4 regions of the Mesorhizobium sp. M0715 genome follow, and region 1 is predicted to be linked to each of the others. Evidence: riboswitches for the same ligand, from Rfam matches in the RefSeq annotation. Region 1 holds a riboswitch; each other region holds the start of a gene.
What was found. Region 1 has a riboswitch for cobalamin ahead of NKI21_RS26195 (ABC transporter ATP-binding protein). Riboswitches for the same ligand answer to the same signal wherever they lie in the genome.
Positions count from the first base shown of each region.

Region 1 (7,389 bases):
CATCGTCGCCGCGCTCCAGACCGTCGGCGCGATCCTCGTGATCGCGATGGTGGTAACGCCTGGCGCCACCGCCTACCTGCTTACCGATCGGTTCGGCGTCATGATCCTGCTCGCGATGGCGATCGGCGCGGCGACGAGCGCGGTTGGCGCCTATCTCAGCTTCTTTCTCGATGGCGCGACTGGCGGACTGATCGTGGTGCTGCAGACCGTGGTCTTTCTGACTGCCTTCGTCTTCGCACCCAAACATGGGCGGCTCGCCGCACGCCGGGCGGCACGTGCCGCATCGCAGGTCGCGTCATGATGACGATCTGGTCCTGGATCGCCGAACCGCTCAGTCACGAATTCATGCGTCGCGGTCTCGCCGTCGCCGTTCTGGTCGGCGCCATTTGCGCAGTGTTGTCCTGCTATCTCGTCCTGAAGGGCTGGTCGCTGATGGGCGACGCCGTTTCGCATGCCGTGCTTCCGGGTATCGTGCTCGCCTATATCGCCGGGATCCCGCTTGCCTTCGGCGCCTTCGTGGCAGGACTTGGCTGCGCGCTGGCGACGGGCTACCTCAAGCAGCACAGCCGGATCAAGGAGGACGCAGTCATGGGCATCGTCTTCTCAGGCATGTTCGCGTTTGGCCTGGTGCTGTTCGTCAAAGTCGAGACCGACCAGCATCTCAATCATATCCTGTTCGGCAACATGCTCGGCGTCCAGTGGCGCGACGTGATCGAGGCGGCGGTCATCGTCGTGCCGGCGATCCTCATCGTTCTGGCAAAACGCAAGGATCTGCTGCTTTATTGTTTCGATCCGGCCCATGCGCGCGCGATCGGCCTGCCCGTCAACCTGCTGCATTTCGGGCTGCTGACGCTGCTCGCGTTGACCATCGTGGCCTCGCTGAAGGCTGTCGGGATCATCCTTGTCATCGCCATGCTGATCGCGCCGGGAGCGATCGGCTTTCTTTTGACGAAGAGCTTTGAGCGCATGCTCGCCATTGCCGCCGCGGCCGCCATCGGGTCGAGCGTCGTGGGAACGATCCTCAGCTATCACATCGACGCAGCCACCGGCCCGACGATCGTCGTCGTTCAGGCCGGCGTTTTTTTGCTTGCCCTGTTCCAGTCGAAGCGCCCAAAGCAACGGGTGCAACTGGGCATTTCGGGAGAGTAATCGCGGCCCTGACCCAGGCCGCACTCAAAGCCGGTTGCGGATCAGCATGGTGACGACGAAGAACGCGCCGACCGAGCTGGTGATGATGCCGATCGGCAGTTCCTGCGGCGGCAGCAGCGTTCGGGCCAGAAGGTCGCTGGCCAGCAAAAGCACCGCGCCAAACACGGCACAGCTGGCAACCAGGCGCAGGTGCAAGGGGCCCGCCAGCGGCCGTGACAGATGCGGGATCATCAGCCCGACGAAGCCGATGACGCCAGCGACCGAGACAAGGATAGCCGTCGAGAAGGCGGCGACGAGAAAGGTCATCCGGCGCATGCGCGCCACCGGCACGCCAAGGCTTTCGGCGGCATTTTCACCGGCCAGGAAAGCATCGAGCCGGCGGTGGTTCCACAGCGCGTAAGCCAGAATGGTCCCCGCACCCAGTGCGCCGAGCCAGATGTTGTCCCAGCGCGCCAGGCCAAGGCCGCCCATGGTCCAGAACAGCACGGAGTGGGCGGCGCGCTGATCGCCGGCAAAGACAAGATAGTTGGTCAAGGCGGTGAACATGAAGGACACGGCAAGGCCGGCAAGGATCAGCCGCTCCGGGCCTTGCCCCCTCACCCGCGCCACCAGCAGCAGGACGACGCCGGCAGCCAATATGCCGCCGGTGAAGGCCGCGACCGGCAATGTCCAGATGCCGAAACTGTCGCCGAAGACGGTGATAACGGAAACCGCACCCGCGGCGGCGCCCGACGACAGGCCGAACAGGAACGGGTCGGCAAGGTCGTTGCGGGTCACCGTCTGCAGCAGCGCACCGACGACGCCGAGACCGACGCCGACGCAGATGGCCAGGATCGTGCGCGGCAGCCGCAGGTCGACGACGATCTTGCCGACCGGTCCTGCCACGTCGTGCCCGCTGAAGCCGATTACACGACCAAGCGCGGCAACAACATCGGTCAGCGGGATCAGTGTCGAACCATAGGCGATCGACAGCAGAGCGAGAGCGGCGATCGCCGCCGCGCCCGCCAGCATGGCCAGTGCAAATGCCGGATGGCGCAAGCCTGGAAATGCGTCGCGTCTGTCAGGACGCGTGCGACGCACTTCCAGGATCTCTTGTTCATGCATGTCGTTGCCCCAAAACCGCTGCGCACTTTTGGGCGACAGGCATCAAAACGCTTCCGGATGCATGGCCTTGGCGATCTTGTCGATCGCTTCGATGTTGGCCGGGCCGGGAGTAAGTTCGGCATAGCGCAGCGCGACGAAGCGCTCGTTCTTGACCGCGTCGGTCTCCTTCATGGCCGGATGCGCCTTCAGGAAATCGAGCAGTTTCCTGTAGCCACCGCCATCCTGGTAATCGAGCAGGATGAGGAATTGCGGATTGCGCGACGCCACCGTTTCCCAGTCCGTATTGCCCCAACTGGTGTCCATGTCGGCCATAATGTTGTCGCCGCCGGCGGCTGATATCATGGCGCTGGGGATGGCGAATTTGCCTGCGGTGAACGGCTTGTCCTCGCCGGAATCATAGAGGAAGACCCGCGTTCCCTTGGCGTCGCCGACCTTGGCGGTGATGTCGGCGAGCCGCGTCTTCCAGCCGGAGACAAGCTTCTCAGCTTCGGCCTCCTTGCCGAAGATCGTGCCCAGCTTTTCGACGTCGCCATAGAGCAGGTCCATCGAGGCGGCGGGGCGGCTCTTGTCGAGATGGACGCAGCTTTCCGTCAGCACCAGCGTCTTGATGCCGTGCGGAGCAAGCGTGTCGGGCGTCACTTCACCACCCGGCTTCATGCCATAATACCAGCCGGCGAAGAAAAAATCGGGCTCGACCGCGACGAGGTTTTCGAGCGTCGGATATTTCGGCGCCAGTTCCGGGATCGAACCCTGCTCGGCCTTGAACTCAGGACCCACCTTGTACCATCCGGTGATGCCGGTCAGGCCGACGATCGACGGCTGCAGTTTCAGCGCGAAAGCCATCTCGGCCATGTTGAGATCCTGGATGACGGCGCGCTTCGGCGGCGCATCGAAGGTCAGCGGCTTGCCGCAGCTGTCGACAGTTACCGGGAAGGCCAGGGCTGTCGAGGCCAGCAGCGAGAAGGCAAGCGAAAAAGCAAGGCGTTTCAAGGGTTTGCTCCTGTGGACGGGATGATCGATATGGGACGGCTTCAATCAGGATGGCGGCGCGGCACGGTTCGGAACATCGAACACCGTCAGTTCGCGGTCTTCGGTCGGATGGCGCAGACGCAGCACATCGATGCCGAAAATTTCGCGAATCAGCTTTTGGGTCAGCGCTTCGCGCGGTGCGGCGAGCGCTTGCAGACGGGCATGGTTCATCACCGCCACCCTGGTGGCGAACGGTGCCACCAGCGCCAGATCGTGCAGCACCGCGATCACCGTCATCTCGAAGCCTGCCACGAGGTCGAGCAGTTCGCCGCGGGCGCGCGGGTCGAGATGGTTGGTCGGCTCGTCGAGGAACAGGATCTTTGGCTGCTGGGCGATGGCGCGGGCCAGTTGGGCGCGCTGGCGCTCGCCGCCCGACAGCGAGCCGATGGTGCGGCCAAGCAGCGGCAGCAGGCCGGTCCGGCGCAGCGCATCGACGACAATGTCACGCTCCTCGCTCCTGCGCCGTAGCCGAGCGTGCGGGACCCGGCCCAGCTCGACATAGTCGATCACCGCCAGCCGCGGATCGGGCTGGTCGGTCTGGCCGACCACGGCGATATGCAGTGCCCGCTCGGCGGCGGAAATCCTGTCCAGCCGGCGCCCGCCGAGGTTCACCTCGCCGGAACTTGGCCGCAGCATGCCCGACAGCATGCGCAGCAGCGTCGTCTTGCCGGCGCCGTTGGGACCGATGATGGCTAGGCGATCGCCAGCGGCCACCGAGAAGCTGACCGCCTGGACCAGATCCCGCCCGTTCGCCATGGCGCAGAGGTCACGGGCTTCGAGAAGCGCTACGGGCATCGGCTGCCCGCCAGATTGCCGGGATGGCAAAGCGTGCTCACGATGATGCGATGATCGATAGAGCCGTCCAACTTTCCGTCACTTTCCAAAACTGGCGACGGAAGGAAGCTGGCGAAGCGGCCGACAAGACCGGGATTCGCGTTTCCTCCCGGCACACCCCGTCCGGTCAACTCAGTGATGGCAGGTCTCCTGGCTCGCGGGTCGTTGCGCCATCCTGCCTTCCCAGCCTTGCCGGCCAGTGGCATTCACGGATTTTGCTCGCCGCTTACAGTTGCGGGGGCAGCCACGGCCTCGACCCCTGGGGATCTCACCGTGTTCCCTTTTCACCCCTCGCCTTTCGACTCGGGGACCATCACCGCTTCAGCGTAGATTTCCCCCAATCGCTTCGCAATGGATTTCTCGGACGGAGTGGTGGGCCGGCTAGGGGAAACATGCATTTCCCGCTCTCGATATGTAATAACATTACGCATTTAGAGGATGCCGCCTGGCGCTGTCAAGTGAAGCCTGCCGAATTTGGCTCGTCGGCGGCAAGGGGCGCTCCAACGCTGCGCCATATCGGTGCGACTGTGACGGGATCGGTGCGATTGCGCGGGATGCGCAATTTCGATCAAACTGGCCGCGCCAGGAAACGGCAGGATGATCTGGCCAATGCGAGGAGCAAAATGAACTCGACCGAGAAAGCGCTGTGGTTCGTCGAAAGTCATCTGCCGGAGGCTGTTACACTCGACGATGTCGCGCAAAGCAGCGGGGTGTCGCGTTTTCATGTGACGCGGGCTTTCGGGGCCGCCACCGGCCGGTCGGTGATGGGCTACATGCGCTCACGCCGGCTGACCGAGGCGGCGCGCAAGCTGGCCGGCGGGGCGCCCGACATCCTCAGCGTCGCGCTCGACGCCGGCTACAACTCGCATGAGGCGTTCACCCGGGCCTTCCGCGATCAGTTCGGCACCACGCCGGAACTGGTGCGCGCGCAAGGCACACTCGACAAGCTCGACCTCGTGGAGCCGATCCTGATGGACCAGTCCTTCCTCACCAATCTCGAACCACCGCGTTTCGAGACCAGCCGGCCGTTCCTGATCGCCGGCCTCGGCGAACGCTACAGCTGCGAAACCAGCGCCGCCATTCCGATGCAATGGCAGCGCTTCGGCCCCTATATCGGCAACATTCCGGGCGAGACCGGCGATGTCGCCTATGGCGTCTGCGTCAACGGCGACGATGCCGGCAATTTCGACTACATCGCCGGCGTCGAAGTGTCTGATTTTTCCGACCTGCCGAGGGAATTCAGCCGGGTGCGGGTGCCGGCGCAGAAATATGCGGTCTTTGCCCACCGCGAACACATCTCGACCATCCGCCGCACGGTCAATACGATCTGGAACAAATGGCTGCCGGCTTCCGGCCACGAGATATCGGATGCGCCGGAATTCGAACGCTACGGCCCTGAGTTCGACCCACGCAGCGGCAATGGCGGGCTGGAGATCTGGATACCGGTGAAGGCGTAGTCGGTCAGGCCATCGGCAGCGCCGGCCAGCGATCGACTATCCCGCCGCCGGAAAACACAGCGATCGACCCGAACTGCTGCAGCACGGCTTCGCTCTGCGTCGGCCTTAGAAACGCGTAGTCGCCGGGTTTTGCGGTCGCGTCGGCGGGCAAGCCCATGAATTGCTGGTTGGAGGACAGGCCGAGCAGCCCGTTCGCCTTCATGCCTTCGGGGAAGACGGGCTCGGCCATCCACTTGCCGCCATAGAGATAGCAGCCCTTGCGCGGGAAGCGGCCGAGCGCCTGCAGCAGGCGGGTGACGGCCGGCGGGCCAGGCAGCATCGGCTCGACCATTTTCAGGATCGGCGTGGCGATGAAGGCCGCCGGCTGGAAGCCGTCGAGTCCTGGCGTATCGAAGTCGCTGGGCAGCACGAAGGCGGAGCCCATCGAGACCTCGTTGGCCATGCCGCCATGATGAAGCAGCGCGGTCTTGCTACCGCCGATGTTCAGGATACGGCGCTGGTCGGCGCCGAGACAGGCGACGAACGCCGAGGCCTGCGCCGACGCCTTGGCCAATGCCTTTGCCGGTCCGCCGAAAAGGCCGGGAATGAGCGGCGCATGCGCCTCGTAGGCCATGACGCCTTCGCAATGCAGCCGGGCCGGCAACGCGCTCAACGCCTTCGACAAGGCCTCAGGATTGGCGAACCCGCCGCGATGCAGCCCGACATCGATCTCGAAAGCGATGCGCAGGCCGATGCCGAGTTCGCCAGCGAGGGCGCCATATTCCGCCAGTCTCTCCTCGCTGTCGATCAGCCAGCAGACACGCGACCAGTCGACCGCGCCCCTCGAAAGCACAGCCCTTGCCGCATCGACAGGCATCGGCTTGCCATACAGCAGATCGGCATCCGGAAACGCCTTCAGCACCGCCTCGCTGATCGGCGGATGGAAGGTCATGACATGATTGGTGCCGAGCGCCTTGCCGATATGCGCAAGCAGCGGCAGGCAGGCGAGCGATTTGTCGACCAACCGCACAGCAAGGCCGGGGTCGAGCCTGTCTTTCACCAGGGCAATGTTGCTGTCCAGCCGGTCGCGATCGAGCAGCAGGCAGGGCTGGAAGATGCCGGCTTCCTTCAGCGCATCCGACAGGGTGGAAAAATAGGTGCTCATCATTCGATGCCGAACAGGCCGGCCATGTAGGGTGAGACAAAGCGGTTTTGCGGATCGATGTCGCGGCGCACCGCCATGGCGTCGTCCCAGCGCGGGTAGAGCTTTTTCAGCTCCGCGGCCTTGAGGCTGTGCATCTTGCCCCAATGCGGCCTGCCGCCATATCTGCGGAAGATAGGTTCGGCCGCCCGCATGAATGGCAGCGGATCGTTCGCCGCGTCATGGTGGATGGCGATCGAGCAGGTCGGCCTCCTGTAGAATGGCGACAGCCAGAATTCGTCGGGCGCAACGGTGCGCACCTCCATCGGGAAATAGACCTCGGGAAAACGCTTCTCGGTCAGCTCGATGATCTCGGCCAGCGCCTTCGGCCCTTCCTCGAACGGCAAATGATATTCCATCTCGTTGAACTTGGTCTGCCGGTCGCTGGCATAGACGTTGAGCCAGTCCTGCACGTAGTCCTCGGCCGGCAATTTGGCGATGGCGCCCAGGATCAGACGGCCACGCAGCGATGGCAGCCAGGCAAGTGAAGTGCGCAGCCTGCGCAGTGTCCTCAAACCCGACTCGTCCTCTTCCGGCGGCCGTGCGGTGGGTGCGGCGCCGCTGAGATCGCTGGCGATGAACTGCGCGTAGCCGGAAAACGGAATGTAGTAGAATTCGGCCGAGCGATGCGCGGCC
Region 1 is NZ_JAMYPL010000026.1:84,461-91,849, forward strand. It holds gene NKI21_RS26175 (metal ABC transporter permease) at 1-301, shown strand, start outside; gene NKI21_RS26180 (metal ABC transporter permease) at 301-1,149, shown strand; gene NKI21_RS26185 (FecCD family ABC transporter permease) at 1,174-2,160, opposite strand; gene NKI21_RS26190 (ABC transporter substrate-binding protein) at 2,296-3,243, opposite strand; gene NKI21_RS26195 (ABC transporter ATP-binding protein) at 3,289-4,077, opposite strand; cobalamin riboswitch at 4,240-4,446, opposite strand; gene NKI21_RS26200 (AraC family transcriptional regulator) at 4,740-5,573, shown strand; gene NKI21_RS26205 (DSD1 family PLP-dependent enzyme) at 5,578-6,717, opposite strand; gene NKI21_RS26210 (D-arabinono-1,4-lactone oxidase) at 6,717-7,389, opposite strand, start outside.

Region 2 (7,389 bases), on a different contig from region 1:
GGCTCGGCGAGGTCGTCGAGCGAGGCGGATGTCGTGGTGAGGATGTGCATCGCAACCCGTGTCCGAGATCAGCCGGCGAGTATACGCTCGATCGCCGGGCGGTTCAGCCCCTTCAGGCCGATGACGACGAGACGCGAGCGGCGGTCGTCCTGCGCGGTCCAGGCGCGGTCATAGTAATGATTGACGCGCGGCCCGACGGCCTGCAGCAAGAGCCGCATGGGCTTGCCGCCGACCTCGACGAAGCCTTTTACGCGCAGCACGTTCTCTTCTTCGGCGACGGTGGCGACGCGCTTTGCCAACTCGTCCGGATTGGCGATCGAGGCAATGTCGACGATGAAGGTGTCGAAGTCGTCATGCTCATGGTCGAATGCGCCGTCATGGTGGGACTTGCGGTTTTCGATGTCGTCCTCGACGGCGAGACCGAGCCCGAGTAGCACGGAGGGATCGACCTTGCCATGCGACGTCGGCACGATCTTCACCGCGCGGGCGGAATGTTCGTTGATGATGGCGTTGGCGCGGGCGGTGCCGGCGGCGTCCATCAGGTCGCTCTTCGACAGGATGATCAGGTCGGCGCAGGCGATCTGATCCTCGAACACTTCTTCCACCGGATCGTCATGGTCGAGCGTCTCGTCCCCGGCGCGCTGCGCCTGCAAGGCGTCCATGTCGTTGGCGACGCGGCCTTCGGCCAGCGCCGGGCCGTCGACCACGGCGATGACGCCATCGACTGTGACGCGGCTCTTCACGCTCGGCCACTGGAAGGCCTGGACCAGCGGCTTGGGCAGCGCCAGGCCCGAGGTTTCGATCAGGATGTGGTCGACCCTCGGCGTCAGCGCGAGGATCTTGTCGAGCGCCGGCACGAAATCGTCGGCGACGGTGCAGCAGATGCAGCCATTGGCCAGTTCGACGATGTTTTCCTCCGGGCAGGTGTCTATGCCGCAGCCCTTGAGGATCTCGCCATCGATGCCGATGTCGCCGAATTCGTTGACAATGATGGCAATGCGCTTGCCGCCGGCGTTTTCCAGGAGATGGCGGACCAGCGTCGTCTTGCCGGCGCCGAGGAAGCCGGTGACGACGGTGCAGGGAACGCGGGAGAGGTTCGCAGGCGAATCTGGGGCAGTCATGGTCAATCCTTCAGCAGGTCTAAGGGAGGGATGCGGGCAACGAGGCCACGCTTCAGGCTATCGGGGCGGCCGCGCCATGGAATCAGGGCGTCCTTCGAGGTGGCGAAGAGCTTGGCGCCTGTCACGAGGTCGGCGCCGCTGGTCGTGGTCAGGTCGCCGAAGACATAGCTCCAGCACCCGTCGCGCAGGATGGCGGCGCTGAGGCGGCGCTTGCAATTGCCGAGGCATTCGACGCTGCGGATGCGGATGTCGTCGCCGGATGCGGCGCGGCGCGTGTCGTCCGCCAGCAATTCGCCGGCGCGGGGATGAGCGTCGGCGCCGGTCTCATCGCGGCAGGAGGCGCAGACGATGATGGTGACGCCGGCCAAGGCATCATCATGGCCGGACGAAATATCCGCTGTGCCAGCCGAAAAACTGCTGTCGTGGTCCAAGATCGGGCTCCTTGCCCGGAAACCCGCCGGGCGATCGGATTCTAAAGTCGCAGACGGCAGGTCTCCTGGCTCGCGGGTCATCGCCTTGGTAGCCGCCTTCCCGGGAACTCCCCAGTGGCTTTCGGCCTTGGCTCTTCGCTTACAGTTGCGGGGACAGCCGCGGATTTGGGATTTTGCCCCGCACCGCATTCCCTCTTAGCTCTTGCCGTTGCGGGCAAGAGACCATCTGAACCGGATTTAGGCTTTTGCGGGCAGCGGTGTCAACGCAACGCAGGGGCAATCTGAAATCAGGGGCGGGGACGCTTCACTACCACTGACCGCTCTTCGCGAATGCCATCTTCGTTGTTGGGATCAGGAAAAGCTGTAACGAAAGCCGTCAGAAGGATATCTCCATCTTGCCGGTCCAGCCATCCGGCGCCGTCACCCACATCGAAGTAAATGCCATCAACTTTGAAGCCAAATGTGTCTCCAGCAGGTCAGGGTAGCGTTTTCGGATTGCCTGCGCATGTACGTCCCATGAAAAGGACGAAATCCTATCGAGGCACTCCTGCACCTCTTGGGTCAGCCTGGCTTTGATATCCATTGTTTATCCGCTAGCCTGTGTACGTTGGCTCAATTGTTATCTCCCGGCAACGCAAGGATGACCTGACGCAGCGCCTGGTACCCGTCGCCGTGGTGCCAGTCCTGATCAACGAGGAGCTCTTGACCTTCCGGCCAAGTTTCGTTGTCCAGGAGAATTTCGTTGCCGACCAGTGCTCCGCCATAGCTCGCCAGGAATATCCGGATGAAATGACTGCCAGGGCGAACCTTAGCCGTGAACAGTTTTTCCAAGCGGGCATAAAACGCTGGATATGTCCGGTTGAGAGTGCATTCCACTGCAGCCTGTGTGATCACAGGTCCACCGTAGATCTTCCAGCCAGCATCATTCCGTTGCCAGAATGCAATCTCGGCTTGCATGTTCTCGCAAACATGCTCCGCAAGGCCCTCGATCAGCACATGAAATACACCGATCAGGAATTTTCCGAATGCTTGGAAAATCGCCTGTTCACGCGTGTCGCCCAGTCCAACAAAAGATTCGATGACCGGCTGAGTGCCTAGCAACGGTGAGAAGACGTAGATTTCGAGAACAAGCCTGCGACCCGAGCCTGACGGCTCCTTGTCGAAAACTTGGGCTTCAAAGCGCAGGTCTTCCAGTTCAATCCTGACATCGTTCTGTCCACGGATGGCGCTGATCCCATGCGCAATCAACGCTTCGTGAATCAGGTCGAGAACCTCTTGCGATGCCATCATTGAACCTAGGCCGACAAAACTCCCTCAAACGGCTGCAGCCGACGGCTGATGTCAAGAGCGCCCGTCGCTGATCACGCTCAGCAGCGCCGGACCCAAATCCCCGGCAGGCGTCACTTCGATGCGTTCGAGTCCGAGCCAGCCCTGCATCTGCTTCAATTCCTCGAACAGCTCTGCAGCGGTTTCAGGCGGTGCACCGGGCTCCGCATAGGCCGCATGGACGCGCAGTATGCTGGCCGGACGGTCGGCCTTGAGGTCGACGCGTGCCACGATCCTGTCGCCGAGCAGGAACGGCAGGACATAATAGCCATATTGCCGCTTGTCGGCCGGCGTGTAGATCTCGATGCGGTAGTGGAAATCGAACAGCCGCTCGGTGCGCGACCGCTCGAAGACGACCGGATCGAACGGCGCCAGCAGGGCGCGGGCCTCGACTTTGCGCGGCAGGCGGGCGTCTTTGTGAAGATAGGCGGGCTTGTCCCAGCCTTCGACACGCACCGGCAGCAACTCGCCCGTTTCAACCAGTTCCTCCAATCGGCCTTTCATATCGGCCGGCGACAGGCGGAAATAATCGCGCAAATCGCCTGAAGTGCCCACGCCGTGGGCGCGGGCGGAAATGCGCAGCAATTCGCGGTGCGCGTCCTCGGGCGTGGGCACCGGCAGGTCGAGGACCGCCTGCGGCAGCACGCGTTCGGGCAGGTCATAGAAGCGCTCGAAACCGCGGCGGTGCGCCGTGGTGATGCGCCCGGCCCAGAACAGCCATTCGAAGGCGTGCTTGGCATGGCTCCAGCCCCACCAGCCGCCCGAGCCTTTCTGGCCCTCCAGCGCGGAAGCGGCGATCGGGCCGCGCTCGGCGACCTGGCGGTAGATCTCTTCGATATAGGCAGCGTGTTCGCGGCCCCATTTGGCGAGCCCCAGATACATTTCCTCGCCGCGCTCGGCGCGCTGCATGCGCCAGCGCATCAGCGGGTATGTCTCGACCGGCAGGAAGGAGGCCTCGTGCGCCCAGTATTCGAAAACCGTGCGCTTGCGCGTCACGGCCGCGTTGTCGAGCAGCGAGAACGGGTAGGGGCCAAGGCGCGAATAGAGCGGCATATAATGAGCGCGCACCACGGCGCTGACGGAATCGATCTGCAGCAGGCCGGTGCGGGAGAGGGTGCGGGCAAAATGCCGGCGGTCGGGCGTACCGGTCGGGCGGGGATCGAGGAACCCCTGGGCGGCAAGCGCGATGCGACGGGCCGTGGGGAGCGAGATCTTTTCCTTCATGCAGGCATCACTTTGAAGTGTTTTGACCGAGGGTCGAAAGGCTGATTCCAACGCATGCTAGCAGGGTTTTGGCGGCATCCATGTCAGGAGAGAAAAGTGGAGTAATAGGCGCAGGAAATCAAACAGGAGCGGATCGGACCAGTTTGCCGCGATATGCCGTCCAGGTCGGTGTTTTGAACAAGGTTTGACTTGCTTCGCTGGAAGTGCTGCGCTAACCCTCGCCGCGTTGCAGCATAGGCCCTTAAAACGGTTCAGCGGTTAAACTGTCACGCTTCCGCATTAGGGTCCGGTGCTGTAATCAAAGTGGATTGGCACCAACGGAAAGCCGAGCATGAACGCACTCTTGAGCTCATACCTGCCCATCGTCCTGTTCATAGGCGTGGCGCTGGTTGTCGGCCTGGCGCTGCTGGCCGCGCCCTTCCTGGTGGCCTATCGCAATCCCGATCCCGAAAAGCTTTCCGCCTACGAGTGCGGTTTCAACTCGTTCGACGACGCCCGCATGAAGTTCGACATCCGTTTCTACCTGGTGTCGATCCTGTTCATCATCTTCGACCTGGAAGTGGCCTTCCTGTTTCCGTGGGCGGTGTCGTTTTCGAAGATCGGCATGCTCGGTTTCTGGTCGATGATGGTGTTTTTGGCGGTGCTGACCATCGGCTTTGCCTATGAATGGAAAAAAGGAGCGCTGGAATGGGATTGAACGACAGTTCAGGCACCCTCGTCGCGCCGAAGCCCAAGGGTATTATCGATCCCAACACCGGCAGGCCGGTGGGGGAGGACGATCCCTTCTTCCTCGAGATCAACAATGAGTTGGCCGACAAGGGCTTTTTGGTCACTTCGACCGAGGCGCTCATCACCTGGGCGCGCAGCGGGTCGCTGATGTTCATGACGTTCGGCCTCGCTTGCTGCGCGGTCGAGATGATCCACACCTCGATGCCACGCTATGATTCGGAGCGGTTCGGCGTCGCGCCGCGTGCGTCCCCGCGCCAGTCCGACATCATGATCGTCGCCGGCACGCTGACCAACAAGATGGCGCCGGCGCTGCGCAAGGTCTACGACCAGATGCCGGAACCGCGCTACGTCATCTCGATGGGCTCCTGCGCCAATGGCGGCGGCTACTACCATTATTCCTATTCGGTGGTGCGCGGCTGCGACCGCATCGTGCCGGTCGACATCTATGTGCCCGGCTGCCCGCCGAGCGCCGAAGCGTTGCTTTACGGCATTCTTCTGCTGCAGAAGAAGATCCGCCGCACCGGCACGATCGAACGGTAAATCCATGACCGCATCCCTGAGCGAACTGTCGACATATCTCGGCGAGAAGCTGATCGGCCGCGTGAACGACGCGGCGATTGCCTATGGCGAACTCACCGTTCAAGTCGAGCCACGCGATCTGGTCGAGGTGATGACCTTCCTGCGCGACGATGCGCGCTGCCAGTTCATCTCGATCGTCGACGTCTGCGGCGCCGACTATCCGTCGCGGGCCAAGCGCTTCGACGTCGTCTACCACCTGTTGTCGCCGAAGCAGAATGTGCGCATCCGCGTCAAGGTGCAGGCCGACGAGGAAACCATGGTGCCGTCGATCACCGGCGTGTTCCCCGGTGCCGACTGGTTCGAGCGCGAGACCTACGATCTCTACGGCGTGCTGTTCTCTGGCCACCCGGATCTGCGCCGCCTGTTGACCGACTACGGTTTCGAAGGCCATCCGCTGCGCAAGGATTTCCCGCTGACCGGATTCGTCGAGGTGCGTTACGACGACGAGGCCAAGCGCGTCATCTACGAGCCGGTCGAGCTCAAGCAGGAATTCCGCAATTTCGATTTTTTGTCCCCTTGGGAAGGCACCGATTACGTGCTGCCGGGTGACGAGAAGGCAAAGCAGTAAATGGCTGAAACCTCGGTCCGCAACTTCAACATCAATTTCGGCCCGCAACACCCTGCGGCGCACGGCGTTTTGCGCCTTGTGCTGGAGCTGGACGGCGAAGTCGTCGATCGCGTCGATCCGCATATCGGGCTCTTGCATCGCGGTACCGAAAAGCTGATCGAAGCCAAAACCTATTTGCAGGCGATCCCTTATCTCGATCGGCTCGACTATTGCGCGCCGATGAACCAGGAGCACGCCTTCGCGCTCGCCGCCGAGCGCCTGCTCGGCATCGAAGTGCCGAAGCGCGGCCAGCTGATCCGGGTGCTTTACTGCGAAATCGGCCGCATCATGTCGCACATCCTCAATGTGACGACGCAGGCTATGGACGTCGGCGCGCTGACGCCGCCGCTGTGGGGCTTCGTCGAGCGCGAAAAGCTGATGGTGTTCTATGAGCGCGCCTCCGGTTCGCGCATGCATGCCGCCTATTTCCGCCCCGGCGGCGTCCACCAGGACCTGCCGCGTCAACTGGTCGAGGACATCGGCAAGTGGATCGACCCGTTCCTGAAGTCGATCGACGACCTCGATCAGCTGCTGACCGGCAACCGCATCTTCAAGCAGCGCAATGTCGATATCGGCATCGTCTCGCTGGCGGATGCCTGGGCCTGGGGTTTTTCGGGCGTGATGGTGCGTGGCTCGGGTGCAGCCTGGGACCTGCGCAAGTCGCAGCCCTATGAATGCTATTCGGAAATGGATTTCGACATTCCGATCGGCAAGAACGGCGACTGTTTTGACCGTTACCTCGTGCGCATGGAAGAAATGCGCCAGTCGGCGAAGATCATGCGCCAGTGCGTCGACCTTCTGCTCGGCAAGGAAAGCACCGGCCCGGTGTCGAACCTCGACGGCAAGGTGGTGCCGCCCAAGCGCCAGGCGATGAAGCGCTCGATGGAAGCGCTGATCCATCACTTCAAGCTCTACACCGAGGGTTATCGCGTACCCGCCGGCGAGGTCTATGCCGCCGTCGAAGCGCCGAAGGGCGAATTCGGCGTCTATCTGGTCTCCGACGGCTCCAACAAGCCCTACCGTTGCAAGCTGCGCGCGCCGGGTTTCGCGCATCTGCAGGCGATGGATTTCCTCTGCCGCGGCCACATGCTGGCCGACGTCACCGCCGTTCTCGGCTCCCTCGACATCGTGTTTGGTGAGGTCGATCGCTAAATGTCAGTCCGCCGTCTCGCAGAAGCCAGCGTCCAGCCAGCCTCCTTCGCCTTCAACCGGGCGAATGCCGCGGCTGCGAAGCAATGGATCAAGAAATATCCGAAGGGTCGCGAACAGTCGGCCATCATTCCCTTGCTGATGATAGCGCAGGAGCAGGAAGGCTGGGTGACGAAGGCGGCGATCGAGACGATCTCCGACATGCTCGGCATGCCGCGTATCC
Region 2 is NZ_JAMYPL010000035.1:30,090-37,478, reverse strand. It holds gene NKI21_RS29255 (cobaltochelatase subunit CobN) at 1-50, opposite strand, end outside; gene cobW (cobalamin biosynthesis protein CobW) at 69-1,121, opposite strand; gene NKI21_RS29245 (DUF1636 family protein) at 1,124-1,552, opposite strand; cobalamin riboswitch at 1,591-1,794, opposite strand; gene NKI21_RS29240 (hypothetical protein) at 1,929-2,135, opposite strand; gene NKI21_RS29235 (DUF6348 family protein) at 2,165-2,842, opposite strand; gene NKI21_RS29230 (winged helix-turn-helix domain-containing protein) at 2,894-4,102, opposite strand; gene NKI21_RS29225 (NADH-quinone oxidoreductase subunit A) at 4,434-4,799, shown strand; gene NKI21_RS29220 (NuoB/complex I 20 kDa subunit family protein) at 4,790-5,371, shown strand; gene NKI21_RS29215 (NADH-quinone oxidoreductase subunit C) at 5,376-5,978, shown strand; gene NKI21_RS29210 (NADH-quinone oxidoreductase subunit D) at 5,979-7,169, shown strand; gene NKI21_RS29205 (NADH-quinone oxidoreductase subunit E) at 7,170-7,389, shown strand, end outside.
Region 2: linked by a shared signal. The riboswitch ahead of NKI21_RS29245 (DUF1636 family protein) and the one ahead of NKI21_RS26195 (ABC transporter ATP-binding protein) in region 1 are both predicted to bind cobalamin.

Region 3 (7,389 bases), on a different contig from region 1:
CCCCTACAACTACCAGGACCATCTCTACGACAAGAGCCGCCCCGAGAACCTCGGCTTCCTCGAACGGTTCCGCGCCCTGCTCGATGAATATCCGGCAACCGCAGCGGTCGGCGAGGTCGGCGATTCGCAGCGCGGGCTTGAAGTGGTTGCCGCCTACACCGCCGGCGGCAAGCGCGTGCACATGTGCTACTCCTTCGATTTCCTGGCGCCGGAAAAGATCAGCGCGGGCAAGGTCCGCTCGGTGCTGGAATCCTTCGGCAAGGTCGCCAGCGATGGCTGGTCGTGCTGGGCCTTTTCTAACCATGATGTGATGCGTCCGGCCTCGCGCTGGGCGGCCAATGAGGCCGACCCGACCGCCTATCTCAAGGTCATCTCGGCGCTGCTGATGTCCCTGCGCGGTTCGGTCTGCATCTATCAGGGCGAGGAGCTTGGGCTCGGTGAAGCAGAGCTGCGATTCGAGGATTTGCAGGATCCCTATGGCATCCGCTTCTGGCCGGAATTCAAGGGCCGCGACGGCTGCCGCACACCGATGGTGTGGGATGGCGGCGCCAAGAATGGCGGCTTCTCCCCAGCAAAGCCCTGGCTGCCGGTGCCGGCCAAGCATCTAGCGCAAGCGGTCAATGTCCAACAGGGCGACGAGGCTTCGCTGCTTGAGCACTACCGACGCTTTCTCACCTTCCGGCGTGCCCATCCGGCGCTCGCCAAGGGCGACATCACCTTCATCGAAAGTGAGGGAGATACCGTCGCCTTCACGCGCCGCGCAGGCAACGAGCAGATCGTCTGCGTCTTCAATCTGGGAGCAGGGCCGGCCAAGGTTGACCTTGGCGGCCGATCGCTGCAACCTCTGCCCGGGCACGGATTTTCGGGGCAGGCGAACAGCGGTTCCATCGAGCTTGGCGGCTACGGCGCCTGGTTCGGGCGTCTCGACTGAATTTCCAATCACTGGAGGAAACCAATGGCCGATGTCACGCTAAGACAAGTGAAGAAGTCCTACGGCAATCTGAACATTCTCCACGGCATCGACCTCGATATTAAGTCGGGCGAGTTCATCGTCTTCGTCGGCCCGTCGGGCTGCGGCAAGTCGACATTGCTGAGATCGATCGCCGGGCTCGAGGAAATCACCTCCGGCGAGCTTAGAATAGCCGGCGAAGTGGTGAACGACGTGCCGCCGTCGAAGCGCGGCATCGCCATGGTGTTCCAGTCCTACGCGCTCTACCCGCACATGACCGTCTACGACAACATGGCGTTCTCGATGAAGATCGGCAAAGAGAACAAGGCCGAGATCGACCGCCGTGTGCGTCAGGCCGCCGAGATCCTGCAATTGACCAAATATCTCGACCGCCTGCCCAAGGCGATGTCAGGCGGCCAGCGCCAGCGCGTCGCCATCGGCCGCGCCATCGTGCGCAATCCGAAGGTGTTCCTGTTCGACGAGCCGCTTTCGAACCTCGACGCCGCGCTGCGCGTCGCCACCCGCATCGAAATTGCCAAGCTCAAGGAATCGATGCCCAACACGACCATGATCTACGTCACCCACGATCAGGTCGAGGCGATGACGCTTGCCGACCGCATCGTGGTGCTCAAGGACGGCCATATCGAGCAGGTCGGCACGCCGATGGATCTCTACAAGAAGCCCGGCAATCTGTTCGTTGCCCAGTTCATTGGCTCGCCGGCCATGAACATCCTGCCCGCGACCATCGAAAAGACCGGCAATCCGACCGTCGTCAGCCATGTCGGCGGACGCAAGGCAACCGTGCCGATCGCAACGCCTGCTTCGGCGAAGGGTGCTGCGGTGAGCTTTGGCGTGCGGCCGGAGGACCTGATCATCGCCAGCGGCGCGGACTATCTGTTCGAGGGGACGGTCGACTATCTCGAGCAGCTCGGCGAGGTTCAGCTGGTCTATGTCGACATCGGTCGCGCCGACCTGCCGCTGGTGACCAAGCTGCCCGGCAATGTCGAGGTCAAGCGTGGTTCGACGTTGCGGCTGAGCGCCAATGGCGAGGACCTGCATATCTTCGACGCTGACGGACGGTCGTTTGCCCTTCATGAGGCTGAAGCGAAGGCGGCCTGAGGCAGGCCCGCGTGTTGGACGCAAAAAGAGCGGCGGGCTAGGCCCGCCGCTCTTTTGTAGAAGATCAGCTTCGGCTGTTAACGGCCGAAGAGATTCCGGTCGCTGCCCTGAGGGGCGGACTTCTCCACGTCGCCCGACGAATTGAGCAGCTTCTCGACGAGGCCACCGCTGTTGCGGACCGAGCTCGTATGCGCGCTGTCAACCGAAGTAACCGCAGGCTGATTGGCGCCATTGGAGCCAAAGTTGTCGCTGCCGGCGAACGCGCTGCCGGTGATGGCCAGAACGGCGGCGGCAGCAATAAGGATCTTGTTCATTTTAATCTCCTGAATTCTGGATTTCGCCAGGACGGCAGACACAGCTGCCGTCGCTTGCGAAATTGGCTGTTAGCGACCGAAGAGGTTACGGTCGCTGCCCTGAGCGGGCGTCTGGGCAGCCGGTTCCGAGGTCTTGGTGGAAGCCGTGTACGACTGGTCCACTGCGGCGGCAGGCTGGTTAGAGCCGTTCGAACCGTAGTTGTCGCTGCCGGCGAAAGCGCTGCCGGAGATGGCCAGAACGGCGGCGGCAGCAATGAGGATCTTGTTCATCTTAAATACTCCTGAATGTCTGAATTTCGCCAGGGCGGCGGGCGAGCCCGCCGTCGACTGGGAATCGGCTGTTAGTTGTTGCCGAAGACGTTGCGGTCAGCACCCTGGGCAGGCGCCTGAGCAGCCGGTTCCGACTTCTTGGTCGAAGCGGTGTACGAGCTGTCGACAGCAGTGGCTGCCGCGGCGTTCGAACCGTAGTGGTCGCTACCAGCGAAGGCGCTGCCGGAAATGGCCAGAAGGGCTGCGGCAGTGAGAATGATCTTTTTCATTTTTGTACTCCAGTATCGTCTTTTTCCGTCCGTCTAGCGGCGTGTCTTGGAAATGAAATCGCGTCGTTCGGACAGCCCCGATGTGGGAGGGCAACCCCGCCTTTTCCAATCACGAAGTTGTTCCGTGTGGACCATGAATCCACACCTTGAAATTGTGCCAAGGGAATCTACGGGTATATTTTTCTTCTTTAAATCAGCATGTTAAGTGTAACCGCTGGATGGATCACTGACTGTTTCAGAGGCCCAGCGTTCACACCGTCCTGCACGCACCGTCAACAGAAACGAACCGTTCGGTTCGATTTTAGATCGAGCTAATAGTCACTTTTCGAAACCGTTAACCTTTTTTGACCCCGCCAAGGGGTCCGATTCGGGGATATCGCAGCCGGCAAAATGGTCATCCGGGAGGTGGATTTCAGCCCGCGACGGTCTGCGGGAACGTTCGCAGGCCGTGTCGCGCCGCATGGATACGATGTCGTTTTCATGCCGACGGCGCGCCCCCGATCGTGGTTAGATCATACCATCTCAGGTGCCGCTTCGTGACGACGAGGCGGAGAATTGGGAAGCCGGTCAGAATCCGGCGCTGCCCCCGCAACGGTGGTGGAGTTCAAGTCGCAACGGGAGACCACTGGGCAACTGCCTGGGAAGGTGTCGCGATGGTCCGCAAGGACAACTCCAGAGCCCGGAAACCAGCCCGAGATTGTTAGACTCGACTGATCGCGGTGGGCGGTCAAGAGGTGGATAGCGCATGTCTGGCACCTAGCCGGCCTGCGTTTCAATCCTTCCTCCATCACCACCAGTTCAGTCCTTAGAAACGAGGACAGGACATGGATACCCGCAACGACATGCTGAGGCTCCTGAAGGGGCGCCGGCAAGGCTTTTCGCTGGAGCAGCCCTTCTACACCGATCCGGACTACTTCAAGCTCGACATGGAGCTGATCTGGTATCGCGACTGGCTGTTCATCGGCCATGATTGCGAACTGCCGAAGCCGGGCAGCTACATCACCGTGCAGATCGGCGACTATCCGGTGGTCCTTGTCCGCGACCAGCACGGCAAGATCAACGCCTTCCACAATTCCTGCCGCCATCGCGGCAGCCGTGTATGCAACACGGAGAAGGGCACGGCGGCAAAGCTCGTCTGCCCCTATCACCAGTGGACCTATGAGCTGGACGGCCGCCTGCTGTTTGCCCGCCAGATGGCCGACGGTTTCGACAAGAGTGATTTCAGCCTGAAGCCGGTCGCCTGCGAGAGCGTCGGCGGCTACATCTTCATCTGTCTGGCCAAGGAGCCGGCGGATTTCGCGCCGATGCGGGCGATGATCGAACCCTATCTTTTGCCGCACCGGTTGCGTGAAGCAAAGATCGCCTTCGAGAGCACGATCGTCGAGAAGGGCAACTGGAAGCTGGTCTGGGAAAACAACCGCGAGTGCTATCACTGCGCCGCCAATCATCCTGAGCTGTGCAAGACCTTCCCCGAGGCTCCGACCGTGACCGGCGTCAACGGCGCCGACAGCGACCCTGAAATGGTCGCGCACTGGGCCAAATGCGAGGCATCAGGCCTGCCGAGCAAATTCCGCATCGATCCGGCAGGGCAGTACCGCGCCACCCGCGCGCCGCTGCTGCGCGATGCCGTCAGCTACACCATGACGGGAAAACGGGCGGTCCAGAAGAACCTGTCCGACAGCGTTTCAACCGACCGCATCGGCTCCTTGCTGCTTTATCATTATCCGACAACCTGGAACCATATCCTCGGCGACCATGCCGTCACCTTCCGCGTGCTGCCGATCAGTGCCACGGAAACCGCGGTGACGACAAAATGGCTCGTCCACAAGGATGCGGTCGAAGGCGTCGACTACGATCTCGCTGAGCTCACCCATGTCTGGACCGAGACCAACGACCAGGACCGTCGCATCGTCGAGGAAAACGCCTTCGGCATCTTGTCGCCGGCCTACGAACCAGGCCCCTATTCGGAGCTGCATGAGGGCGGCGTGATCCAGTTCGTCGAGTGGTACGCGTCGTTCATCGGACCGCGCCTTGCAGAAGGCGACCGGCCGGCCCTGCGCAGCGTCGCCTAGCCCAGGGGACAAGAGGATGAATGCGATGACGGACCTTGGCCTCTATCGCCATCTCGACCAGATGACGCCCTGGAACGACAGGCTGCAGGTGCTGGAAGTGATCGGCGTCAGTGACGAAGCGCCTGACGTGAAGACCTTCACCTTCCGCTCCGACAACCAGACCTGGTTCCGCTACAAACCGGGCCAGTTCGTGACGCTGGAATTACCGACATCGGACGGGCCGCTGATGCGCACCTACACGCTGTCGTCCTCGCCGTCGCGGCCGTTCTCAATCGCGGTGACGGTCAAGGCGCAGGCGGGCAGCACCGGTACGCGCTGGATGTTCGACCATCTGACGCCGGGCTCGCACGTCAAGGCCTATGGGCCGACCGGCGACTTCTCGCTACACAGCCACCCGGCGGCCAAATATCTGTTCATTTCGGCCGGCTCCGGCGTGACGCCGATGATGTCGATGCTGCGTTGGCTGAACGACTGCGCGCCATGGACAGATGTCGGCTTCGTCAACTGTGCGCGCCGCCCGGAAGAGATCATTTTCCGCAAGGAACTCGAGCTGCTCGGCAGCCGCATGCCCGGCCTGTCGCTCGGCTTCATGATCGAGGAGCGGTCGAGCCGCGAGGGCTGGTTCGGCCATATGGGCCGCATCGACGCGATCCGGCTGCCATTGCTGGCGCCCGATTTCCGTGAGCGCGAGATCTTCTGCTGCGGCCCCGATCCCTTCATGCGCGCCGTGCGCGGCATGCTGGACGCCGCCGGCTTCGACATGGCGAAATACCATCAGGAAAGCTTTGCGGCGCCTGCCGTGGAGGAGATCCCGGCGCCGTTCTCGCCGCCGGCGGAAGACGGCGCCGCTGCTGCTGTCGAGGCCGTGACACCAATCCGGTTCTCGCTTTCCGATGTCGATGCCGAATGCGTCGCCGGCCAGACCGTGCTGCAGACGGCACGCGCCTCTGGGGTGCGGATTCCCGCCGCCTGCGAGTTCGGCCTGTGCGGCACCTGCAAGGTGAGGAAGGTCGCGGGCGATGTCGAGATGAGCCACAATGGCGGCATCCTCGATCACGAAATCGAGGACGGCTTTATCCTCGCCTGTTGCTCGAAGCCGCTTTCTGCGCTTGAAATCGAAGCGTGATCGGCTGCGCTCGCCCCGAGCCTGCGCTATCTTGCCAAAAACCCTGCAAATGGTTAGACGCCTGCAACGGTGGGGTTGACCGTAAGGCCCGAAGATCATCTCCGCGGCCTGCTCGGCGGGGGAGCAAACATGCGACAATCCGGCATCTATGCCATTGCCAGCAAGGATATCGTCTTTGAATCCTTCGACGGCGAAGCCGTCGTTCTTGACCTGACCACGGGCAAATATTTCGGCTTCTCTGATTCAGGCAGCAGACTTTGGGATGCACTGTCGTCCGGCGTGCCTGCCTCCGAACTGGTCGGCGCCACGACCGGAATTGGCGCCCTCGATGCCGCCGCGATTGACGGCTTTGTTTCACAATTGCTCGAATTCGGTTTGCTGGCGGCCGTAACCGATGGCGTGGCAAGACCGGTTCCAAGCGAATTGCTGGCTCAGCTCGCCGCTGCCAGAGAGCCCCTCAAGGTCGACATCCATGACGATCTCGCCGATCTCATTGTCGTCGATCCCATCCACGAGGTCGAGGAGCCCCTCGGCTGGCCCGCGGTGAAGCAAGCCAACTGAAGCGCCCATCAGGTTCTCGTTGCCGGACAGCTCCGGAACAGGCAAACCCATGCCGAACGTCACTCTCGAAAACTTGGTTGACTACGCACGTCATGTCCTGGCGCAAGCAGAGAGCAGCGCCGCGCATTATCCACTGACCCGCAAGGCGAGCTTGCCGCATCTGGATCTGACCGCGCATGTCAGCGCCGGCGCGTTGGCGGATGCCGTCGCTCATGGCTTTGTCACTGCTCCGGGCAACCGAACGCCTGCCGACATCTGCCGCGTCTTCGTCGCGCATCCCGGCATAGACGGCATCGCGGCACCGGCCAGGTGGGGCCAGGGAGCCTTCACGCAGCATGGCTTCGCCACCCAACTGGCGGAAGCCGGTTTGCGTGGCAACCATTTCCACGACCTGGATTTCTGGCAGTTCTATGATCCGCAACGTCGCGTTGGCGTGCAATTGATGGCTTCGGCCGACGCCTTTCCGCCGTGGGAGCCGGGAGCGCCGCTGCGGGCTTTCCTGCATTGGGAATATGGGGCGCGCGGCATGCGCCTTGCCCATGCCGGCACGCTCGGCGCCAATGGCAAGGGCGTCCTGCTGGCCGGTGCGGGCGGGGCTGGGAAATCCGGAACCGTTGCCGCCGGCCTCCTCAACGGACTGGACAGCGTCGGCGACGACTATGTGCTGGTCGACCTTGCCAACGGCGTGACTGCCCGCCCACTGTTTTCA
Region 3 is NZ_JAMYPL010000002.1:73,098-80,486, forward strand. It holds gene bglA (beta-galactosidase BglA) at 1-931, shown strand, start outside; gene NKI21_RS02215 (ABC transporter ATP-binding protein) at 956-2,068, shown strand; gene NKI21_RS02220 (DUF680 domain-containing protein) at 2,146-2,382, opposite strand; gene NKI21_RS02225 (DUF680 domain-containing protein) at 2,452-2,652, opposite strand; gene NKI21_RS02230 (DUF680 domain-containing protein) at 2,724-2,921, opposite strand; cobalamin riboswitch at 3,429-3,630, shown strand; gene NKI21_RS02235 (aromatic ring-hydroxylating oxygenase subunit alpha) at 3,746-4,993, shown strand; gene NKI21_RS02240 (FAD-binding oxidoreductase) at 5,019-6,119, shown strand; gene NKI21_RS02245 (PqqD family protein) at 6,249-6,680, shown strand; gene NKI21_RS02250 (serine kinase) at 6,730-7,389, shown strand, end outside.
Region 3: linked by a shared signal. The riboswitch ahead of NKI21_RS02235 (aromatic ring-hydroxylating oxygenase subunit alpha) and the one ahead of NKI21_RS26195 (ABC transporter ATP-binding protein) in region 1 are both predicted to bind cobalamin.

Region 4 (7,389 bases), on a different contig from region 1:
GGCCGCTTTCCAGCAGGCCCTCATGGGCAAGGAACTGCAGCACGTGGCTGGCGAAGCCGCCGACGGCGCCCTCCTCCACCGTCACCAGCACCTCATGCGAGCGGGCCAGCCGTCGGATCAGATCCTGGTCGAGCGGCTTGGCGAAACGGGCGTCGGCGACAGTGGTGGACAGCCCGGCAGCCCCTAGCTCCTCGGCGGCGATCAGGCAATCCTGCAGCCGCGTGCCGAAGGACAGCAATGCAACCTTGGTGCCCTCCTTGACGACGCGGCCCTTGCCGATTTCGAGAACCGAGCCGCGCTCCGGCATGTCGACGCCGACGCCGTTGCCACGCGGATAGCGGAAGGCGATCGGACCCTCATCATAGCTCGCCGCAGTGCGTACCATGTGACGCAGCTCCGCCTCGTCGGCGGCCGCCATGACGACGAAACCCGGCAGTGTCGCCAGGAAGGTGATGTCGAAGGCGCCGCAATGGGTGGCGCCATCGGCGCCGACGAAGCCGGCCCGGTCGATGGGAAAGCGCACCGGCAATTTCTGGATGGCGACGTCGTGGACGACCTGGTCGTAGGCGCGCTGCAGGAAGGTGGAATAGATGGCCGCGAACGGCTTGTAGCCTTCGGTGGCAAGGCCCGCCGCGAAGGTCACCGCATGCTGTTCGGCGATGCCGACATCGAAGGTGCGCGACGGGAACGCTTCACCGAACAAATCGAGGCCGGTACCGCTCGGCATGGCTGCGGTGACGGCGACGATACGGTCGTCCTCGCGGCCCTCCTGGACCAGGCTTTCGGCGAACACCTTGGTGTAGGCCGGTGCGTTGGCTGGCGCCTTGGCCTGCGCGCCGGTGATGACGTCGAACTTGTTGACGCCGTGATATTTGTCGGCAGCGGCTTCGGCCGGCGCATAGCCCTTGCCCTTCTGGGTGACGACATGGATGAGCACCGGGCCTTCGCCATTGTCGCGGACGTTTTTCAGGACCGGGATCAGATGCTCCAGATTGTGGCCGTCTATCGGGCCGATGTGATAGAAGCCGAGTTCCTCGAACAGCGTGCCGCCGGTGACGTAGCCGCGTGCATGCTCGACTGCCCTTGTGATCGCACGATCCGCGCGCTTGCCGAGATAGGACGTCAGTTTCTTGCCGAAATCGCGCAGGCCGATATAGGCCTTGCCGGAGGCCAGCCGCGCCAGATAGGCGCTCATCGCGCCGGTCGGCGGCGCGATCGACATGTCGTTGTCGTTGAGAATGACGATCAGCCGTGCATCGAGCGCGCCGGCATTGTTCATCGCCTCATAGGCCATGCCGGCAGACATGGCGCCGTCGCCGATGACGGCAATGACGTTGTTGCGGCCGCCGGAGAGATCGCGGGCGGCGGCCATGCCGAGGCCGGCCGATATCGACGTCGAGGAGTGGGCGGCGCCAAAGGGATCGTACTCGCTTTCGGCGCGGCGGGTGAAGCCGGACAGACCGCTTTCCTGGCGCAGCGTGCGGATACGGTCGCGGCGGCCGGTCAGGATCTTGTGCGGATAGGCCTGGTGGCCGACATCCCAGATCAGCCGGTCGTCGGGGGTGTTGAAGACATAGTGCAGCGCCACTGTCAGCTCGACCACGCCAAGCCCTGCGCCCAGATGACCACCCGTGCGGGACACGGCGTCGACCAGCTCGGCGCGAAGCTCGGACGCCAATTGCGGCAGTTCACTTTCGGCAAGCGTGCGCAGGTCGGCCGGGATGCGGACCTTGTCGAGAAGCGGCGTATGCGGCGTTGCGTTCACGGTGCTCGGGCTTTCGGTTGATGGGCGAATAGGCCGCCGGCCGGCGAAAGTAAATGTGTGTCAGTGACGCGGATCAGGCCCTAGTCTTTTGTCTATGCATTTCGTTCTGCCACTTTTGGGTGACAGGGCATCAGCTTTCCGGCAGCGGAATAAACTCTTCCTCGTCTCCGGGAACGATGTCGAAGCGGCCCGTCTTCCATTCCTCTTTCGCCTGTTCGATGCGCTCCTTGGACGACGAGACGAAATTCCACCAGATGTAACGCTTCGAACCAAGAGAGGCGCCGCCGAACAGCATGAAATGCGCCCCGGTCTGCGACGACACGACGATCTCGTCACCGGGACGGAACACCAGCAGCCGTTCGGCTGGGAATACATCACCCGAAATTGAGACCTCGCCTTCCAGCGTATAGATGGCGCGTTCTTCCGCATCAGCAGGGATTTTCACGCTGGCGCCGGGCGCCAGGCGCAGGTCGGCGTAGAGCGTCTCCGTGTCGGCCCTGACCGGGGACCGCAGTCCCTGGAAATCGCCGATGATGAGGCGCCCGTTGACGCCTTCGGCTTCGATCTCGGGAAGCCGAAGCGCTGCGGTATTCTCGAAAACCGGAGCCACCTCTTCCTTGTCGTCCGGCAGAGCCAGCCATGTCTGCAGGCCGGATACCGACATCGGCGCGCCACGCAGTTCCTCCGGCGTACGCTCCGAATGGACGATGCCGCGGCCGGCGGTCATCAAATTCACGTCGCCGGGCTGAATGACCATTTCGGTGCCGAGTGAATCGCGGTGCCGGATCTTGCCGTCGAACAGATAGGTGACCGTCGACAGGCCGATATGCGGATGCGGACGGACATCCAGTGCCTGACCGGCGCGCAGGATCGCGGGACCCATGCGGTCGAAGAAGATGAACGGCCCCACCAGCCGCCTTTTTGCCGTCGGCAGGGCACGGCGCACCTGAAAACCGCCGATATCCTTGGCGTTGGGTATGACCATCAATTCGATCTGATCGCTGGCGAAGGCATCGCCTGCCTCAGGGTCTTTCCCGGGGAAGAAGCTCATGGACTCTCCTTGTCGGTGGTCGAAGGCCGCCTGGCCGCATCAGGCAAAGCGGATCGCCGCCTTTGCCCGCAGCTTGGCCGCGACCTCTTCGCGATTACGCGGATGCTGGTGGGTTTCCAGGGAATCGAGCAGTTCGCGCGCCGAGGCGGCGATGGCTTCGACGGCATGGTCGAAGGCGTGCTGGTTCTGCTTCGAGGGTCGCGTGGTTCCGCTCAGCTTGCGGACGAACTGAAGAGCCGCGTCGCGCACCTCGTCATTGGTTGCCGGCGGATCAAAATTGAACAGGGTCTTGATGTTTCTGCACATCGCTTCCGTATCTCCTCTTGTCCTTGAGCTGTTTCAATCGGAACGAGTTATATCCTCGATCATGATCATGTCCAAAAACCGGTGAGGCGAGGCCATTTTCGGACCGAGCCTCAATCCGCGTCGAGTGGCTCCGTTCCAACCGGCTTGCCGTCGCGCGACAGCCTGATCTTCTCGACCTTGTCCTCGGCGGCCTTCAGCAGCCGGTCGCAATGCGCCTTCAGCGCCTCACCACGCTCATAGATCTTGATCGACTGGTCGAGCGGCACGTCGCCACGCTCCAGATCATCGACGATCTTCTCCAGCGCATCGAGTGCCTGCTCGAAGCTCATCGCCTTGACGTCTTCGTTGGTCTCATCGGCCATCATTCATCCTTTCATCAGTCGCCCGACATGGGCGGCGACCGAAAATGCCAATCCCTGCAGATCGTAGCCGCCCTCGAGCAGGCTGACGAGCCGGTTGCCGCTGTGGCGTGCCGCGCGCTGCATCAGCTGGCCGGTCGCCCAGTCGAAATCATCCTCGGTCAGATTGATCTCGGCCAGCGGATCGCGGTGGTGCGCGTCGAACCCCGCCGAAATGATGATCAGGTCGGGCGCGAAATTGTCGAGCGCGGGCAGGACGCGCGACAGGAAGGCATCGCGAAACACTTCGCTGCCGGTCTGCGGCGCCAGCGGTGCGTTGACGATGTTGCCGGCGCCCGTTTCGGTCTTCGCTCCGGTGCCGGGATAAAGCGGCATCTGGTGTGTCGAGCAATAGAGCACCGACGGATCGTCCCAGAAAATATCCTGCGTGCCATTGCCGTGATGCACGTCCCAGTCGACGACGGCAACGCGCTCGACACCGTGTTTCTTCTGCGCATAACGCGCCGCGATCGCCGCCGTGTTGAACAGGCAAAAGCCCATCGCCGTGGTCTTTTCGGCATGATGGCCGGGCGGCCGGGCGGCGACGAAGACGTTGTCGGCGCGGCCCGAAAAGACATCATCGACGGCGGCGTTGGCGGCGCCGATCGCGGTGATCGCCGCTTGCCAGCTCTTCGGGCTGGCAGTGGTGTCGGCATCGATGCGGGCAATCCCCTCGTCGGGGATGGCGGCGCGCACGCGGGCGACGAAATCGGCGGGATGCGCGTAGAGGATGGTGGCCTCGTCGCCTTCCGGCGCCTGAATACGATCGAGCCCGGCAAAGGCTTCGTCGTCGAGCACGCGCTCGATGGCGCGTAAGCGGTCGGGCCGCTCGGGATGTCCGGGCGGCGTGAGATGCTCGAGGAAGATCGGATGGGTGTAGAGACGGGTGGTCATCGTCCTAATCTAGTGACCCGGATCGACAAAGGCCATGCACGGGCGGCCGATGACTGGGGAAAATCGCGACTGCGTCCATTCGCGTCGCCGCAGGCATTGGCCCCGCGGGCGCTTCGGCGTAAGGTCCCTGGTACTGCCTGGTGCCCGCCGCAAGCGGGAGAATCGGGAACACGGTTGAATTCCGTGGCGTGCCCAACGCTGTGAGGGGGACCGCGCCGGTAAATGCCACTGTCGATGACGGGAAGGCACCGGACGCGGGTTGATCCCGAGCCAGAAGACCGGCCTGGCAGGCATTGTCATCCGCGTGGTCAGGCGGATGGCATCAGAGCGACGTGCGTCTACTTGGACGCACAAAGTACGCTCTGTCAGTTTTGAATCTGCAATCGCAAGGGGACAAGCGATGCCGGAACACATGACCGCTGCCATTGACGATGGATTTGACCAGAATGCGCGCGATGCGGTCTACCGCGCCATGTTCACGCGGCGTGACGTGCGCAGCCATTTCCTGCCCACCGCGATCGATGACGACGTGCTGGCACGGCTGCTGCTTGCCGCCCATCACGCGCCATCGGTCGGCTTCATGCAGCCATGGAATTTCATTGTCATTCGCGATGTCAAACGACGGGCGGAGGTGCGCGACCTGTTCCTGGCCGCGCGAGAACAGGAACTGCCGGCGATCGAGGCGGAAAAACAGGCGCTGTACCGCAAGCTCAAGCTGGAAGGCATCTGCGAGAGCGCGCTCAACATCTGCATCACCTGCGACCGGCAGCGCTCGAAGGGTTCGCCGCTGGGACGCTGGCACAATCCGGAGATGGATCTCTACAGCACCGTCTGCGCGGTGCAGAATTTCTGGCTGGCCGCGCGTGCCGAGGGCGTTGGCGTCGGCTGGGTGAGCATCATCGAGGCTGAGGCGCTGAAGCGGCTGTTGGCCATTCCGGATCACGTAACGCCGGTCGCCTATCTCTGCCTCGGCCGTGTTTCCGAGTTCGCTCCCAAACCGGACCTTGAAACGCATGGCTGGGGACGGCGGCTGCCGCTGCCGGAGCTGATCATGAGCGAGACCTTTTCCGGGCAAGGCGAGACACAGCTCAAATCCACCGTGGCGCGCCTCAACACCGTTCCTGCCTCACCAGACACCATCCGCCCAGCCGATCAGGGTGTGGCGCCGGCCGTAGCCCAGCGCGAACCGCCGAAGGAGGCCAGCGCCTTGTCCTTGAGCTCCCTGAACTTCGACGATGCCTCGGCCAGCCGGGCGTCCCAGGCCGGATCGGGCACCTGGCCCGCGATGGTCTTGAAATAGACCTGCATCAGGCAGGCGATGGCGAAAGGCTCGATGAACGCCGCCTTGAATGCCCAGGCGAAGACGATGGCGAGCACAAAAGCCCAGCCGGCGAGCTGGCCAGGCATCAGGAACAGAATCGCACCGGCAGGTGCCAGCATCATCAGAAAGATGATGAACGACATGCCCCACATGATGACCGCCAGCCAGACGGCGTTCTTGACCATGACCTTGCCGTTCTGAGCATAGAGCACTACGCCTTGGCGCGCCGTCTCGAAGGGCGAGGCTGAATTGATGCGGATGTTGTAGCCGAGGATGATCTCGTCGACATAGGTCAGCGACAGGCGGATCACCGTGTTGATGAAGGAGACCAGGCCGCTCAGGCCTGGTATCGGCAGGAAGGCGGCGATACCGCCGAGCAGGCCGGTGATGGCACGGATGGCACCCTTGACGAGTCGGTCGACGACGAAAAGGATGTTGGCTTCGGCAAAACGCTGGGTGACGACATCCCTGGCGTAGGCGATCTGGTCCTGACCGCCGGGAATGTCGCGGCCGTCGATCAGATGAACCATGACGGCGATGTGGCCGGCCTTGACGACATAGAGGATGTATTCGCGGATCCAGTAGACGGCGATCGAGACGACGCCGAAACCGACCACGCCGCCCCACAGGGCAAACGACAGCGGCCCGTCGGGATCGGTGGAGATATGGCCAACGCCATAGCCGACGGAGGCGCCGGTGCCGGTTGCCATAATATAGGCCAGCGTGATGCCGAAATAGACGATCATGCGAAAGACGATGAACGGCCAGGTCCGCATCATGATGGACACCGACCGGCCGATCTCGAAATCCCACATGTGTCCCGAATCTCCGCCTCAGAGATGGTGGAAGAGGATGGACTCAACCCGGCGATTGTCAATTGCGGCCCTGACGCCAAAGGGCGACGAATTCGGGGTAACGGGTTGGTTCGGAGCCCGCCAGCGCGTTGGCTGACGGAGCATCAAACGAAAAACCCGCCTGTGCGGCCGGTCACTGGCGCAAATCAGCACCATGGACGAATATATACCTTAGCTGAGGGCATGGTGTCAAGAAAAAATTCCTATCGTGAACAGCTGCCGGCACGAAAGCTCCGGTGAGAACTTCAATTCGACTGCGGATCCGGCTTCTTCAGCAGGCCTTCAAGCAGTTGCTTGAACGCCGTCACCACCTTCTTCGACGTCGTTTCGGGGTCGTTCGAATTGGCGATCCGTTGCGCCGCCTGGCTGCTCGCTCCGATGATCAGTCGCGAGGCGGTCTCGGGGTCGAGGCTGGAGACAACGACCCCCTCCTCCTGCAGCGCGGTCAGATGGTCGGTCATTGAAGCGATGCACGCACTGGCATTCGGCCATTGCGCTGGATCCCCCAGCACGGCCGGGCCATCGCGGAACATGATGCGCTGGATTTCCGGCTCCAGCGCCATCTCGATATAGGTCGAGCACTCGTCGACGAAATGTTGCCAGCGGGTCGGTGCTCTCGACGCGACCTCATTGATGCGCGCCGCCATCTCGCCGTCAATCTGGGCTATGACCGCCTGCAACAGCCCCTTCTTGTCGCCGAAATGATGATAGAGCGCACCGCGCGTCAGCCCGGCCGAAGCGGTGAAATCATCCATCGAGGCTTCCGCATAGCCTGTTGTGCCGAAGGCATGACGGGCCGC
Region 4 is NZ_JAMYPL010000030.1:18,438-25,826, forward strand. It holds gene dxs (1-deoxy-D-xylulose-5-phosphate synthase) at 1-1,765, opposite strand, end outside; gene NKI21_RS27630 (pirin family protein) at 1,896-2,816, opposite strand; gene NKI21_RS27635 (DUF2277 domain-containing protein) at 2,856-3,122, opposite strand; gene NKI21_RS27640 (exodeoxyribonuclease VII small subunit) at 3,233-3,484, opposite strand; gene NKI21_RS27645 (histone deacetylase family protein) at 3,488-4,414, opposite strand; cobalamin riboswitch at 4,536-4,715, shown strand; partial or broken gene bluB (5,6-dimethylbenzimidazole synthase) at 4,827-5,444, shown strand; gene NKI21_RS27655 (hypothetical protein) at 5,567-6,550, opposite strand; gene NKI21_RS27660 (TetR/AcrR family transcriptional regulator) at 6,835-7,389, opposite strand, start outside.
Region 4: linked by a shared signal. The riboswitch ahead of bluB (5,6-dimethylbenzimidazole synthase) and the one ahead of NKI21_RS26195 (ABC transporter ATP-binding protein) in region 1 are both predicted to bind cobalamin.